3 regions of the Marinoscillum sp. 108 genome follow, and region 2 is predicted to be linked to each of the others. Evidence: riboswitches for the same ligand, from Rfam matches in the RefSeq annotation. Region 2 holds a riboswitch; each other region holds the start of a gene.
The links. A riboswitch is a leader RNA that binds a small molecule or an ion and turns the genes downstream of it on or off. The one in region 2 is predicted to bind S-adenosylmethionine.

Region 1: linked by a shared signal. The riboswitch ahead of GV030_RS15690 (O-acetylhomoserine aminocarboxypropyltransferase/cysteine synthase family protein) and the one ahead of GV030_RS09925 (HEPN domain-containing protein) in region 2 are both predicted to bind S-adenosylmethionine.
Region 3: linked by a shared signal. The riboswitch ahead of GV030_RS00205 (homocysteine S-methyltransferase family protein) and the one ahead of GV030_RS09925 (HEPN domain-containing protein) in region 2 are both predicted to bind S-adenosylmethionine.

What each region holds. Positions count from the first base shown of each region.
Region 1 covers NZ_LR734811.1:91,323-96,990, reverse strand. The annotation lists gene GV030_RS15700 (FG-GAP-like repeat-containing protein) at 1-20, shown strand, start outside; gene metX (homoserine O-acetyltransferase) at 89-1,072, opposite strand; gene GV030_RS15690 (O-acetylhomoserine aminocarboxypropyltransferase/cysteine synthase family protein) at 1,065-2,390, opposite strand; SAM riboswitch class I at 2,638-2,728, opposite strand; gene sucD (succinate--CoA ligase subunit alpha) at 2,862-3,734, opposite strand; gene GV030_RS15680 (alpha/beta fold hydrolase) at 3,877-4,746, shown strand; gene GV030_RS15675 (HAD family hydrolase) at 4,747-5,229, opposite strand; gene aroF (3-deoxy-7-phosphoheptulonate synthase) at 5,229-5,668, opposite strand, start outside.
Region 2 covers NZ_LR734808.1:2,475,394-2,481,061, forward strand. The annotation lists gene GV030_RS09925 (HEPN domain-containing protein) at 1-1,919, opposite strand, end outside; SAM riboswitch class I at 2,258-2,367, opposite strand; gene GV030_RS09930 (amidophosphoribosyltransferase) at 2,540-4,426, opposite strand; gene GV030_RS09935 (NADH-quinone oxidoreductase subunit N) at 4,433-5,668, opposite strand, start outside.
Region 3 covers NZ_LR734808.1:69,400-75,067, forward strand. The annotation lists gene GV030_RS00190 (NYN domain-containing protein) at 1-441, opposite strand, end outside; gene GV030_RS00195 (hypothetical protein) at 459-701, opposite strand; gene GV030_RS00200 (Ppx/GppA phosphatase family protein) at 744-1,649, opposite strand; SAM riboswitch class I at 1,736-1,853, shown strand; gene GV030_RS00205 (homocysteine S-methyltransferase family protein) at 1,903-2,916, shown strand; gene GV030_RS00210 (four helix bundle protein) at 2,932-3,294, shown strand; partial or broken gene metH (methionine synthase) at 3,287-5,668, shown strand, end outside.

The DNA of each region.
Region 1 (5,668 bases), on a different contig from region 2:
AAGTGATCAAGAAGAACTAGGGCAGTCCCGGATACTTTTCGGGAGATAAGCCAACCCAAGGGGTTGGCTTTTTTTGTGTCTGATATGTTTAGGCTTTCAAAAAATCACGGATCAATTCAGAAATCTGTTCCGATTCAGTCAGAAATCCATCATGACCAAATGCGGATGTGACCAAACGGAATTTTGCATCCGGTATGAGCCCGGCAATGTACTGCTGCTCCTCCGGGGGGAAAAGTATATCTGTATCTATACCGATCACCAGTGCTTTGGATCGGATACGTTTCAGGGCAGTTTCTGACGACCCGAAATGCCTGCCTACGTGGTGGCTATCCATGGCCTTGGAGAGGTAATAATAACTCTCCACTGAAAATCGTTTGCGGAGTTTCTCACCCTGATATCGCTGATAAGAGGATGCCGAGAAGTCATCCCATCGCTGGTCTATGTCTCGCTGCGTTTTGTTATAGGTGTTGTAGTGCCTGTATGATAGCATGGCTATGGCTCGGGCGGCCTCCAGTCCTTTGGCACTATCGATGTTTTCCAGCGCCATTCGCTGTGCCTCGTTGAAGGCAATCCCCCATGGGGAATGGAAAGCGTTGGTCGCTAAGGGTACGATGTGATCAAAAAGTGTAGGCTCTTCCACGGCCCATTCCAGAAGCTGCTGTCCACCCATAGATCCACCGATTCCCAGATGGATGGTTTCGATTCCCAAATGCGCTTTCAGTAGCTTGTGAGCATTCACCATGTCACGGATCGTGACCAGAGGGAAGTTATAGTTTTTTGGTCCGGTGGTGCCGTAGCATGAGCCCAGCATATTGGCACATACGACGAACTTATCTTCCGGATCGATAGCCTTACCGGGACCCACAAGCTCGGGCCACCACTCCGCGGGGTTCCCGTTTGCAGTGAGGGCATGAAATACCCAGGCCACATTGGTCTTCTCACTATTGAGCGTACCGTAGGTGGTGTAGGAAATCCGGACATTCCGGAGTGTGTCTCCACACTCCAGGATGAACGGTTCTTCTACTTTGAGGATCGCAGATTTTGGCTGTATTTGTTCGATGGTATTAGGCATTAACTTGATTGTCTGCATATATTTTTTCGAAAGCCTGCTGGAAATCCGCTTTGATGTCATCGATGTGCTCGATGCCCAAAGAGACTCTGAGCAGGTTGGGAAGTACGCCCGCATTTAATTGTTCTTCATTGGATAATTGCTGGTGGGTGGTGGCCGCAGGCTGTATGATCAGCGTTTTGGCATCCCCCACATTGGCCAAATGACTGACCAACTCCAGATTATCTACTAGTTGTGTGGCCAACTCTTTTTCTCCCTTCAGGGTAAATGAGAGCACTCCACCAAACCCGTTTTTGAGGTATTTTTTGGCAAGCTCATGATAGCTGCTGCTTTTCAGACCCGGATAGTTGACGGTTTCTACCAATGGGTGCTGCTCCAGCCATTGCGCCAGTTCCAGTGCATTATCCACGGTACGCTGCACGCGCAGCGATAACGTTTCCAGTCCCTGCAAAAGCAAGAAGCTATTGAATGGGCTGAGTGCCGGTCCAAAATCTCTTAGACCTTCCACCCGGGCTCGGATAGCAAAGGCAATATTGGGCAGACCTAGCGGATTTCCTTCTCCAAACACATCCCAGAAGACCAATCCGTGATAGCCCTCAGAAGGCTCGGTAAACTGCGGGAATTTTCCATTGCCCCAGTTGAAGTTTCCGCCATCTATGATCACACCACCTATGCTTGTGCCATGGCCACCTATCCATTTGGTAGCCGAGGCAGTGACCACTGAAGCCCCATGCTCCAAAGGTCGAAAGAGGTAGCCACCAGCTCCAAAAGTATTGTCCACTATGAGTGGAATATTGTTTGCTTTGGCTACTGCCGCGATCGCCTCAAAATCAGGCACGTTGAAACCCGGATTGCCGATGGTTTCCAGATAAATGGCTTTGGTTTTCTCATCGATCAATTTCTCAAACTCTTCGGCCTGGTCGCTTTCAGCAAACTTCACTTTAATGCCGAGGCGCTTGAAGGCTACTTTAAACTGATTGTAAGTGCCGCCATAGAGAAATGAGCTGGACACAAAGTTGTCACCAGACTCCAGAATATTGCTGAGTGCGATAAACTGAGCAGCTTGCCCGGAGCCTACCGCCAATGCGGCCACTCCCCCTTCCAGTGCAGCGATACGCTTCTCGAATACATCATTGGTGGGATTCATGATCCGACTATAGATGTTTCCAAATTCCTTCAGGGCGAAAAGGTTAGCGCCGTGCTCGGAGTTTTTGAATCCGAATGAAGTAGTTTGATAAATAGGCACAGCCCGTGATCCTGTAGTGGGGTCTATTTCCTGGCCTGCGTGTAGTTGTAAGGTTTCAAATTTTAATGCTGACATGAGTGTATATTTTTTAAGATTCTAGAATAGTATATGGGGTATGCTTTTATGACCAAAGACAATACATGAATCGGCCTGCGGATTTTCCAATAACTAAAAGGAACAATACCTGCGGAATTAGCAGTAGTAACACATACAACAGAACCCTCTGTCGATCGGAGAATGTGAAATAGATAACCTTGCTTCAATGCTTGGCAAAAAAGCAGTTGCTTTCGCAAAAGTGTTTTTGTTGAATTTCATAACTATCAATTTATATATCAGGAATTAGCACCTTCCCGTTTAGGGTGGGGGTTGCTAGCGCTTCTTAGAGCCTGTCTCTCAGCGCTTCTTTATAAATCGATGCTTTATCGATTTGAGAGCACAAACGTAACACGGAAAAATTAGTTTGCAAAAAAAAAGAAGGGCAATAAAAAAATAAAGCCGGTCAGAAAATTCTGACCGGCTTATCTATATCTAATCGAACTAAAGTTATTAGCCCAATGCTTTTTTCATGACTTCCCCGATATCTGCAGGGGAGTTGACCACATGGATGCCATTGGCGGCCATGATCTTCATTTTGGCGGCAGCAGTGTCATCTGCGCCACCGATAATGGCTCCGGCATGGCCCATTCTTCTTCCGGGAGGTGCTGTTTGGCCGGCAATAAATCCTACTACAGGCTTTTTGTTGCCATTTTCTTTGATCCATTTGGCTGCCTCAGCTTCGTAGTTTCCACCGATTTCACCGATCATCACGATCCCTTCAGTCTCCGGATCCTCCATGAGCAACTGTACAGCATCTTTGGTAGAAGTACCGATGATAGGATCTCCTCCAATACCGATGGCGGTAGTAATACCCAATCCTGCTTTTACTACCTGATCGGCTGCTTCGTAGGTCAATGTTCCTGATTTAGAAACGATCCCAATATTTCCTTTCTTAAATACAAAACCTGGCATAATGCCCACTTTGGCTTCACCCGGAGTGATCACCCCAGGGCAGTTTGGCCCTACCAGTTTGGCTCCTCTGGCAATGGCGTAAGGTTTGGCTTTCATCATGTCCTTCACAGGAATACCCTCTGTGATGGTGATGATAACCTTGATGCCTGCATCAGCAGCTTCCATGATGGCATCAGCAGCGAATGCTGGTGGCACGAAGATGATAGATACGTCAGCACCTGTTGCATCTACGGCATCCTTCACAGTATTAAACACAGGTTTGTCCAGGTGGCTTTGTCCACCTTTGCCTGGAGTTACGCCTCCTACTACATTCGTGCCGTACTCAATCATTTGAGTGGCGTGGAAGGTTCCTTCAGTGCCGGTAAAGCCCTGTACGATTATTTTAGAATTTTTATTAACTAGAACGCTCATTTTGGATTGGTTTCTATTTGAGTTGCAAAAATATTTGAAATGGACACATTGCCAAACGGATTGTGAATATAAAGTATTATAATACATTTGCGGCAGTCAGATGTCATCCGCCACATCGGCAAATTCAGTATAAAAACAAGGCATGCATAAGGCTGAAGGGTTTCAGATCATTTCGGAGGATAAAACTAAAATAAGCGCTACGCTTTTTTCAGGGGATGCCAAAAGCGCACATCTGATCATCGTGAGCCCTGCAGCAGGGGCCCCTCAGCGCTACTACAAAGGGTTTGCAGACTACGCTTGCCAATACAAAGAATTTGATGTGATCACTTTTGACTATCGGGGGATAGGAGACTCGCTGCACAGCTCGGTCAAAGACGAGCGCTGCAAAATGAGCGACTGGGGGGACAAAGACCTCAATAGCGTGATTGCCTGGGCGAATAAAAAATATGATAAAATTTTCCTGATAGGTCACAGTGTGGCGGGGCAGATTTTTCCAAAGGCGGCCAACAACGGACGCATTAGATCAGCTTACTTTGTGGGGTCTCAATCTGCCTATAATGGACACTGGAAGGGCTTTTGGTGGCTGTATGTACTGATTTTCTGGTATATTTTAATACCCACCACTGTGGCCATCTACCGCTACTTGCCGGGCTGGACCATGGGTGGAAAAATAGATATCCCCAGGAATGCGGCACTCGAGTGGAGAAAGTGGGGAACCCACCCTCAGGGCGTATTGCAGGGGAGTAAGGAGATGGCCCAAAAATTTGATGCGGTAAAGATCCCGGTGCATTTTGTGAATATTCAGGATGATAAACTGCTGGCACCTTCGGCCGCTACACAGGCCCTGATGCATTATTATCGAAATGCCGTGACCACTTTTCAGTTTATCAAACCAAAAGATCTGGGATTTGAAAAAATTGGCCATTTTGGCTTTTTCAAAAAGAAGTTTGCCAGGAAGCTCTGGCCAATGCCCATCTTCTTCTTCACTCAGTTTTTAAATAAATTTGATTGATTAGTCCCCAGAAAGGATAAATCGATCAATAAATTCACGCACCGCAGCATCTCCACCTTTTCTGTCCAATACCACTTTCGCAATTTTCTTGATACCGGATGCTGCATCCGCCGGGCAGGCAGAGAAACCCACTTTTTGCATGACCTCCAGGTCATTGAGGTCATCACCAATAAAACAGACCTCACTGTAGCTGATGTCGAGTGCTTTCATCCATTCATTTAAGACCTCAAGCTTAGGGCGTTGACCCACATAAAAGTGCTTCATTCCCAGCATATTGGCGCGGGAGTTGACCATTTCTGTGGCCAGACTATGGCTAATGATGCCCACTTCCACGCCAGCCTTGATGGCTTCCTTGATACCTAGCCCGTCACGGGCATGAAATTTTTTGAACTGCCTGCCATCCTCCATGATGTAGATCCCTCCGTCGGTCATGGTGCCGTCCACGTCCAATACCAGGAGCTTAATGTGTGAAAGTTTAGACATCAGATTAGTTTTTGACCTACCGCCTCTGCGACAGGTTTTAGTGAATGAAACATTTTGGTAAACTCATCAAAATTGAGTTGCTGGGCGGCATCAGATTTCGCCAGTTCGGGTGTTGGGTGGGTTTCTATCAGCAAACCATCAATCCCCATCGCTACAGCAGCTCTGGTGAGATCAGGGATGCCATATCTATAACCCATGGCATGGCTGGGGTCTACCACCACGGGCAGGTTGGTGAATTCCTTCAGATAGGCCACACCGGTCAGGTCGAGGGTAAACCTGGTTTTATTTTCAAATGTGCGAATACCCCGTTCACACAGCATGACATTGGGATTGCCACCGGAAAGGATAAACTCTGCCGCCTGCACAAACTCCTGCAGAGTGGTACCGAAGCCTCTTTTGAGCAGGACTGGCTTGGTAGACTTCCCGCATTTTCGTAGAA
Region 2 (5,668 bases):
TGGAAGTCTTCTATGATACCAATGTGGGTATTGCATTGAATGTCTTTGCTGAGCAAAATAGCCTTGGCTCCAATGACAAACGTATTGTAGCTATAGTAGATAGCATCCGCCCACTTGCCCTCTGCCAGGGTTCTTTTACCACTAGCCAAGCGATCGCCGGCATCATTGAGGATAGTGCCCACCAAATCCATCATGACTCCTGCGCACTCTCCCACTCCAATTTCCGGCACAAAATCATCTACTTTGCCCCAATCCTGATAATCTTCATCACGAAGTGTTTTCACATCGGCAATGTGTTTCAGAATGTCATAGAAGTATCGTTTTCCCCTTCTTCTAAAGTAAGCGTTGAAATACTCCTCCTCAGTGGCATTTTCCTCATAGTCATTGAGCAAAGTCCTCACCGTATCCGGAATTCGCTTGGTAGGTATTTTGATAACCTTCTCAGCAATATTCCCTTTTCCATCCGGATCAAGCCCTCCACCTATCACCACCTGCATGGCGGGAGATACCTTGTCACCATTCTTGATGCTACTGCCATGGAAGCCAATATTGGCCACCATATGCTGGCCACAAGAGTTCATACATCCGCTTATTTTTATTTTAATCAAAGTTTCATCCACCAGGTGGGGAAACTCATCACGGATCAAATCTTCCAAAACAAGGGCCAGTGCAGTACTATTGGTCACCCCAAGGTTACAGGTGTCTGTACCCGGGCAGGCTGTCACATCCGCGAGGGTATCAAAGCCCGGAGCTGCATAATCCAACTCCTGCAAGGCCTGGTACACCGCGGGGATATTCTCCAGACGGATGTATTTGAGTAGCAACCCCTGGTTGAGGGTAAACCGAATGTCTTCAGCAGCATATGTTCGAGCTATGTCAGCCAGTTTTCTTGCCTTTGGTGATTTGATGTCTCCAAGAGGTATTCTCACTTTCACGGCGTAGAATCCTTCCTGCTTCTGCTCAAACACGTTGGTGAGAAACCATTCCTTATAAGCAGTATTGGGCTCAAAATCACCCACTCCCAAGATCGACTGATCCTCAGGCACTTTGGTGATCACCTTTTTGGTGTTGATCTTGTAGGTCTGATGCTTCAGAGATTTGCGCTCTTCTTCTATCAGTTTCATGAACCCTTCAAGACCGATCCCCTTGTTAGGCTCTATCAGATACTTCAGTCTCGCTTTGTGTCTTCGCTCCCGCTCTCCGTACCGATCAAACACCCGAAGGCCTGCTTCTATAAAAGGAATCAGTTCATCCTGAGGTAGGAAATCATAAGCCAACTGCCCCATAAATGACTGAGCACCAAGCCCACCACCTACAATCACTTCAAATCCGTAGGCGCCATTCTTGATCTTAGGAATAAACCCAAAATCATGGATATAAGTGAATGCCGCATCCGACTTAGAGGATGAAAAAGCAATTTTCACCTTTCTCCCCATTTCCTGACAAATGGGGTTTCTGAGGAAGTACTCAAATACCCCCTGAGCGTAGGGAGATACATCAAACGGCTCCTCGGGATCAATACCCGCATATGGAGAAGCCGTCACGTTGCGAACGGTATTACCACAAGCCTCCTTGGTGGTCACCCCTACGGACTCCAGAGCCTCCCACATTTCCGGTGTATCCTGCAGCCTCACAAAATGAAGTTGGATATTTTGTCTGGTAGTGAGGTGAAGGTTACCATTCGTATATTTTTCTGAAAGATTGGCCACCGTCTCCAGCTGATCCGGGGTGATTTTCCCAAACGGCAGCTTCAAACGAAACATCTGCACGCCTTGCTGACGCTGCCCATAAACTCCTCTGGCCAGACGAAAAGACTTGAAACGCTCCTCAGGTATTCTGCCAAGATTAAAATCCTGGATTTTATCCTTGAGCTCTTTGATGTCGGCTTTGGCCTCTTTGCTGATGTCTTTTGTGATCATTTTTTTGTTTTTTCTATAAAAAAAGCCCCTGAATGAAGTCTCCCGGGGCTTTAGTTACACAATGAAAATATTTTATTTATTTCTGGTGCTTCCCGGGATGTCATGTACAAATGCAGCATATGCAACACACGCATGCGCAGCAACAACATGACATTAGAAAGAATAAAGGGTTACAATTGAACTTAAAAGGCATTATGATAAAAGTTGTTGGATAAAAAGGTGCTGTATTTCAGTAAGGGATAGGGATCACTTACAACAACAGCAACAACAACTCATCGAATGTCTCGAGAGGTCAATTGACTTAAAAAAGAAGGTTGTTTGTAAATTCATGGTCAATTAATTCATATTTATTCCGGCAACCGCCAGAAACAGGAATTAGCACCTTAAACATTGCTTTCAGGTTGCTAGCGCTTCACAGAGCCCGTCTCTCCACGCTTCTTTATAAATCAATTATACGCTAATTGATGAGGCAAAGGTGAGTCACAAAACTGAGACTTCAAAACTTCCGAATCAAAATAACGATAACTTGTATTGAAAAATTCAATTTTTCAAAATTTTACGCTCATATTTCCAATTTTCGCAAATGAACCACTGGCATTTCCAGCATTTCACTTCCTTCGTTAATAAGCGCGCACCTCAGAGCCTTTCATGAAATTCATAAAGGCCTTATTTACCACCCGGTTTCCCCCAGGGGTAGGGTAATCACCCGTAAAGTACCAATCGCCAATATGGTTAGGGCATGCCTTGTGTAGGTTTTCTACTGTTTGATAGACTACTTCCAGTTCAGCTTTCATGCCTTTAGGCCGAACAATATTCGTAATCATGGCTGAAACTTCATCGTAAGTGAAAGGAGCATACAGTTCCTTCACAAAGTTGCGCTGATTTTTATCTCCCGTGCTGGCCAGACATTTTTCATATACCTCGTCCAACAGATACTCCTTATCATGCTTCTGAAGCAAGGCAAGCACCGCCCTGAAGGCCACAAAATCCTTCATCTTACTCATATCTATCCCATAGCAGTCCGGGAATCGTATCTGAGGAGCAGATGATACAATCACCACTTTTTTAGGCTCCAGCCTATCCAGCAGTGTCAGAATACTTTTCTCCAAAGTGGTACCCCTCACGATAGAATCATCGATTACCACGAGTGTATCTTTTCGCTTATTGATCACCTCATAGGTGGTGTCATATACGTGCGCCACCAGATCGTCTCTGTGCGCATCATCGGTAATGAAAGTTCGAAGTTTGGCATCCTTCAACACTAACTTCTCCACCCTTGGGCGAAAAGAAAGTAACTCTTCCAGTGAATCCGCACTGGGCTTCTGATCGAGTATAATATCCTTTCGCTGGGCAATGAGGTAATTATCAATACCTCTCAGGAGGCCCAAAAAGGAGGTTTCCGCTGTATTGGGGATGTACGAGAAAACTGCATTTTTCAGGTCAAAATTGACCGATTTGAGGACGCTCGGGATAAGTAGTTCTCCCAATTTCCGGCGCTCATTGTAGATATCAGGATCGGTACCTCTGGAAAAATAAATCCGCTCAAAAGAACAGGACTTTTTCACCCTTGGCTCAATAAACTTCACCTCCCTGTAGCTACCATCTTTCTCAATGATCAATGCATGACCCGGTGGTATTTCACGGATCTCATTGTAATTACATTCGAAGGTGGTTTTGATGGCTGGCTTCTCTGAAGCCACTACCACCACATCATCATCGGCATAGTAGTAGGCTGGTCGTATGCCATTGGGATCGCGCGCTACGAATGCTGCGCCATACCCCAGCATCCCCGTCATGGTGTATCCACCATCAAAGTCGCGACAGGACTTTTCAAGAATACGCTGCAGATCCAGTTCCTGCTCTATGATATCTGTGATTTCAATATTGGTTTTAGTCCCCCTGTATTTATTAAAAACTGCCTGATTGGCTTCATCCAAAAAGTGGCCAATTTTCTCCATCACAGTGACGGTATCCACCATTTCCTTAGGGTGCTGCCCCAAAGAGACCAGCTTGTCAAAAAGCTCGTCCACGTTAGTCATGTTGAAGTTGCCGGCCATCACCAGGTTTCGACTTCTCCAGTTATTTTGTCTTAAAAAAGGATGGCAGCTTTCGATCCCGTTCTTTCCATGTGTACCATACCTCAGGTGACCCAGCCATACTTCACCGGTGAAAGCATAATTATCTTTCATCCATTGAGCATCGTAGAAGCTGTCGCCTCCTTCCTTCTTTGCTTTATTATATTTTCTGCTGATTTTGCCGAATATGTCCTCGATCGGCTGCTGATTGGTGGTGCGGTATCTGCTGATGTATCTGGTGCCGGGCGGCATATCCAGTTTGATGTTGGCTACTCCTACGCCATCCTGCCCCCTATTGTGCTGCTTTTGCATGAGCAGGTACATCTTTTTTGCTGCAAACGCCGGAGATCCGTATTTATCAATGTAATACTGGAGGGGCTTTCTGAGGCGAAGTACAGCTACTCCACATTCGTGTTTGATAGGGTCGCTCATGGTTAGTTACCAATCAAGGAATTTAATAATTTCTGCAATGTTATTCAATATTTCCGGCCTAAAGAAAAACCACAACAAACCGGAGGTGAAAATAGTTGCAATTATCCGCTGACTGACAGGGATTCCTACCTGAAGGTCGCTTATTTCTTGTTTAAGAAAAAAGAAATAAGGGATTTTCAGATAAAAGAAAAGGGAGAAAATAACACTCAAAATCGCTACGATCAAATAAGTAAGCATCACCGGATCACCCACCTGCTGATACCAGTCCCACATCACTGTAAACAGGTAAAATTTAGCAGTGAACCCTACTGTGGGTGGAAGGCCGATCAAAGCGATCATCACTACTACCATCAACCCACCCATATAAGCCTCGGTTTTTGAAAGTCCCGAGAAATGATTGATCTCTGTTTTGCCATGAATTTCGAAAACGGAAACCAGATAAAATACAGCTACATTCATCATGGCATAAACCACCGCATACCAGGCAAAGGCCACCGCACCATTTTCAAACGGAATGAGCAAGGTCACTAAAATAAATCCCGAATGAGCAATGGCCCCGTACGCAATCATCCGCTTAACATTGGTCTGCCCCAAAGCGCCAAGTGTGCCAAGAACGATTGTGAAGATGCCAATCACGGAAATGGTAACGTACAGCCAGTAAAGTTCCTGAACCCCCACAGTCATGAGGATTCGGTGAAGCAACACAAACCCACCCAACTTTGGAACTACTGAAAGTACCATTACGGCATCAGTTGGTGCTTCCTGATAGGCAGAGGGCACCCAAATGTGAAATGGAACTGCACTCACCTTGAAGAGTATTCCGCCAATGAAAAGTAAAATTCCCACGTTCAGGAGCACCGGATCTCCCGTCAGGTGAAGATCCATTTCAGAAAGCGACAGAGTCCCCGTAAAACCGTAAATAAGTGACATTCCGTAAAGCGCCAGTGCAGACGTGACGCCCCCAAAAATGAGGTATTTCATTCCAGCCTCAAAAGCTCCCTTCCTAAAATTGAAATTGGTGAGCATGTAGGCCGAAAACGATGTAAGCTCTACCGCCAGATAGATCACCAGGAGGTGATTGACAGAGAGCATCAGAGTACTACCTAATATCAGAGAAAGAATCAGAAAATAATACTCAGACCGGTGCCTTTCGGCTGTAGGAAAAAACACAATCCACAGTGAGGTCACGCCAAACAAAAGTTTCATGATTTGCCCCATTGAATCAGTCACCAGCGTTTGGTC
Region 3 (5,668 bases), 2.4 Mb from region 2:
TTCGGCTTTCTTGAGGATCTCAATGTAGATAAACCGATCACAGGCCACTATAAATGGGTTGGGAGTTTTCTTTTCGCCGATCCCTATCACCGTCATGCCGGCCTCTCTCAGCCGGGTAGCCAGTCGGGTAAAGTCACTATCACTGGAGACCAAACAGAAGCCATTGACCTTTCCGGAGTACAGGATGTCCATGGCATCAATGATCATGGCCGAGTCGGTAGCATTCTTGCCAGTGGTGTAGGCATACTGCTGGATGGGCGTGATGGCGTTTTCCAGCAGCATGTTTTTCCATTTGGAAAGGTTGGGCTTGGTCCAGTCGCCATAAATCCGTTTGATAGTGGGGTTGCCATACTTGGCGATCTCCTCCATCATTTCCTTTACATAAGCTGAGGGGATATTGTCCCCGTCTATGAGTACTGCCAGGTTATGATCTTTGTCCATCTTATAAAGCTACGGCTTTATGATTTGCTAAAGGATAGCTGGAAGAGTTTAATGCCCGAAAAAACGACCCAAAAAAGGTTGACCACCACGAAGGGATAGGCGCCGTTCATGTAGGCATTGTAAAGCAGGAGTGCCGAGCCGCCCAGGTTGAGGAGTAAATAAGGGAAGGAGCCAGCGGCGATTTTCTGAAAGATGTTCAGTACAAAACCTACCAGGAGTGAGCCGGCACCCAGCCAGCCAATAGCTTCTATGATTGTCATGATTGTGCGATTTTTAGATCGGCAAATGTAGGGATTTTCAGATCATGAGTTTTTCACAAAAATCTTTCCGCGACTGGGGTAGTACTTCTCAAAAAGGTAATAGTTGATTCCGTCTTTCAACCCAATATCGGGCACCAGCATGGACCTGGCTCTGGCAGCCTTCATGGCGTGCACATAGATTTCCGAAGCAGGGATGATTACATCGGCCCGGTCGGGGTTCAGTTGCAGCCGATTCAGGCGCTCATCCAGAGTGAGGTTACCGAGGTAGTCCTGTACTTTCATGATGCTTTCCAGCGAGATTTTCCTTTTTTTGGAAACAGGCGAGAGCTCATATATTTTGTTGATGTTTCCTCCTGTACCTATGGCTGTGACTTTCTCCTTATGGTCTTTGAGTTCATCTTTTACCCAGCGCTCTATCTCCTTCCAGGCCCTGGGTGAGTCGTGATGCTCCAGCCGCCTCACTGATCCAATTTTGAAGGATTTGGAAGCCACTTTCTTCTGTTTATAATAGAAATTGAGCTCGGTGCTACCGCCACCCACATCCACATGCAGGTAGGTTTTGTCATCCAGATCCAGACTAATCACTTCATTGATCATTTCGGCTTCTTTCACACCACTGATGATGTTGATTTTTAAGCCCACCTCATTCAGCACCCTTTCGGTAAGTGCTTTTCCGTTGGCAGACTCGCGTATGGCAGAGGTGGCACAGCCAAAATAGTGATCCACTCCATAGAGGTCTATCAGGTTTTTGTAGGCGGTCATCAGTTTCACGAACTTCTCCTGATTCACCGGACTGATCATTTTGTTGGTAAACACGTCATGACCAAGTCTGAGTGGAAACCTCACATACTGGAGTTTTTTGAAGGTAATGAGCTGTTCGTATTCGATTACTTTGGTGACCTGTAAGCGGATGGCATTGGAGCCTATGTCTATTGCAGCAAATTTCATTGGGGAGTAAAAATACTCCTTTGGGTGGATGAGAACCTAATTGCAAATGTTTTTATTGTGTTAATCTCCCCCTATATTTGCCACCACATTTATCGAGAAAGGCAGAGGGATTGGGCCCTATGAAGCCTTGGCAACCTTTTCTGGTCATCTGATCAGGATTTCGGTGCCAACTCCCATCCAGGCATTGTCTGGAAGAGATAAAGTAATCCACTCCGGTACCTTTCTCCTGAATAAATGGTTTTAATCTTTGGATATGAACAAGCTAGAAGAAATAGCTCAGGAGAGAATATTGATTTTGGATGGTGCCATGGGCACCATGATCCAGCGGTATAAGCTGGAAGAGGAGGATTTTAGAAATGAGTCGCTCCAGAATCATCCCTCATCCCTGAAGGGCAACAATGACCTGCTTTCCATCACCCGACCGGATGTGATCAAGGAAATACACGCAGCCTACTTTGCAGCAGGTGCAGACATTGCCGAGACCAACACATTCAGCAGCACTACCATTGCCCAGGCAGATTATCAGCTGGAGCACCTGGCTTACCAACTCAACTATGAGAGTGCGAAGATTGCGCGGGAGGTAGCGGATGAATTCACCGCTAAGGAGCCTCACAAGCCCAGATTTGTGGCAGGGTCTATCGGGCCAACGAACAGAACCGCCTCACTCTCACCGGATGTCAACGACCCGGGTTTCCGTGCAGTGACCTTTGAAGGGTTGAAAGAAGCCTACATAGAGCAGGTCAAAGGACTTCTGGACGGTGGTGCGGATGCGCTGTTGGTAGAAACTGTTTTTGACACGCTGAATGCCAAAGCCGCACTCATGGCCATAGATGAGGTAGTCAGAGAAAGGGGTGTGCGGGTGCCGATCATGGTGTCGGGTACGATCACTGATGCTTCGGGGAGGACCCTTTCTGGTCAGACCACAGAGGCCTTTTTGATTTCGGTTTCTCATATGCCTTTGCTCAGTATTGGTTTGAACTGTGCGCTGGGTGCCAAGCAACTGCGCCCTTATCTGCAGACCCTTGCTGAGAAATCTGATTTTCTGGTAAGCGCTCACCCGAATGCCGGACTGCCCAATGAGTTTGGGGAATATGATGAGAGCGCCGAGGAAATGGCTGCCCAGGTAGAAGAGTACTTGCAAGAGGGGTTAGTGAATATTTTGGGTGGGTGCTGTGGTACCACTCCCGATCACATCAGGGCCATCGCCGAAGTGGCTGGAAGGTATGAGCCGAGGAAGCAAATGACTTCAGATCTCAGTTTTCAGTAATCAGTCGGCGGTTTCATGTCATTCATATTTGAAAACCTGAAAATCTGGCAGAAAGCACTGGAGTTGTCGCAGAACGTGAATGCATTGACCAAGTGTTTTCCGGTTGAGGAGCGATTTGCCTTAACAAGTCAAATGAAGAGAGCGGCGGATTCTGTTTCCCTGAATATTGCAGAGGGGAGTACAGGTCAAACGAAGAAGGAGTTTAAGAGATTTCTGGCGATCTCGCTGAGGTCTTGCGTTGAGGTGGTGGGATGTATCTACTTGGCCAGAGCCAGGCAATTAATCACTACCGATCAGTTTGATGCCTTATATCAAGAATTATTAATACTTACAAAAATGATTCAGTCTTTCCGGAAATCATTGAATGAAACAAACTGATAACTGGATACTGAATACAGATAACGGATGAATATTAAACCACTAAAACTCTCAGGCCTTGAGCCTTTGATCATCACTGCTGAGACGAACTTTGTGAACGTGGGCGAGCGAACCAATATTACAGGTTCGGCTCGTTTCAAGCGATTGATCCTGGAGGATAAATATGACGAAGCGCTGGATGTAGCACTCGATCAGGTACGCAGTGGTGCGCAGATCCTGGATGTCAATATGGACGAGGGCATGTTGGATGGTAAAGCGGCCATGGTAAAATTCCTCAACCTCATTGCTTCTGAGCCAGAGATCTCCAGAATTCCGATAATGATAGACTCCTCCAAATGGGAGATCATAGAGGCAGGATTGCAGTGCATTCAGGGCAAGGGCGTGGTGAACTCCATTAGTTTGAAAGAAGGGGAAGAGCCGTTTTTGCGACAAGCCAACAAAATACGACAATATGGTGCTGCAGTAGTGGTCATGGCCTTCGATGAAGCAGGTCAGGCCGATACCTACGAGCGCCGAATCAGCATCTGCAAGCGCTGCTATGACCTGCTGGTAGATACCGTGGGCTTTGCCCGAGAGGACATCATTTTTGATCCGAATATTTTCCCGGTAGCTACGGGTATTGAAGAACATAACAACTACGCGGTGGATTTTTTCAACGCCACCAAATGGATCAAGGAAAACCTGCCCGGAGCCAAGGTAAGTGGCGGAGTGAGCAATGTCTCATTCTCCTTCAGAGGTAATAATGTGGTGCGGGAAGCCATGCATTCGGCATTTCTTTATCATGGTATCAAACATGGTATGGACATGGGCATTGTCAATGCCGGCTTGATAGAGGTCTATGATGAAATCCCGAAAGACCTGCTGGAGCATGTAGAAGATGTACTGCTCAATCGCCGGCCGGATGCTACGGAGCGGTTGCTGACACTTGCCGAAAACGTAAAGGGTCAGGGTAAAGTGAAAGTGGAAGACAATGCCTGGCGTGAACAATCGGTGCAGGAGCGGCTGAAGCATGCACTGGTCAAAGGGATTGTGGACTATATAGAAGAAGATACTGAGGAGGCCCGACAGCAATATGATAAGCCTTTGCACGTGATAGAAGGTCCGCTGATGGATGGTATGAATGTGGTGGGAGATCTCTTCGGTTCGGGTAAGATGTTTTTGCCTCAGGTGGTGAAAAGCGCCCGGGTAATGAAGAAGTCCGTGGCTTATCTGATTCCCTATCTGGAAAAAGAGAAGGAGCGCTCCGGTGATACCAAGACCAGCAAGGGAAAGATCCTGCTGGCTACCGTGAAAGGCGATGTGCACGACATTGGGAAAAACATCGTGGGCGTTGTTCTGGGATGCAACAATTATGATATCGTGGATTTGGGGGTGATGGTGCCTGCAGAGCGCATTCTGGACGAAGCAGAGAAGCAGAATGCAGACATTATTGGCCTTAGTGGATTGATTACCCCTTCGCTGGACGAGATGGTACATGTCTCCGCTGAGATGGAGCGCAGAGGGATCAAGAAACCATTGCTCATAGGTGGGGCTACCACCAGCAGGATTCATACTGCCGTGAAAATTGCACCCAAATATTCTGGCCCGGTGATTCATGTGTTGGATGCCTCCAAAAGTGTGGGGGTAGCCTCGGACCTGCTGGGAGAGAAAAGAGATGCACTGGTGCAGAAAACGGTAGAAGAGTATCAGGAGCTGAGGGTCAGTCACGAGAGTCGTCAGTCCGAAAAAGCACGAATTACCTATGAAGCGGCCAGGGCCAATAAGGTGAAAATAGATTGGAAATCCTATCAGGTTCCGGTTCCAAATCATACCGGGCTTCAGGTTTTTGAAAATGTCAGCCTGTCCGATATCAGGAAATACATTGATTGGACACCTTTCTTTTCCACCTGGATGCTGAAAGGAAAATACCCGCAGATTTTCGAAAACCAGACCATTGGCAAGGAGGCCAGGAAGCTTTATAATGAAGCCAACGCGATGATTGATCAGGTGATTGCTAATGGGGAGCTTCGTGCAAGTGCCGTGGTAGGTTTATTTCCTGCCAATGCAGTGGGGGATGATGTGGAGATTTATGATGAGTCAGGCGAGTTGCAGGAGACCTTCCACTTTTTGCGACAGCAGGGACAGAAGGGCTCCAACCTGCCGAATATCAGCTTGTCAGATTTCATAGCTCCAAAGGAAACCGGCCAGCAGGATTACCTTGGTGGTTTTGCCGTGTCCGTGTTTGGCGCCAAAGAAATTGCGGAAAAGTATGAGGCAGATCATGACGATTATTCGTCCATCATGATCAAGGCTGTGGCGGATAGATTTGCGGAAGCCCTGGCTGAAATGATGCATGAAAAAGTGCGGAAAGAACTCTGGGGATATGCCAAGGATG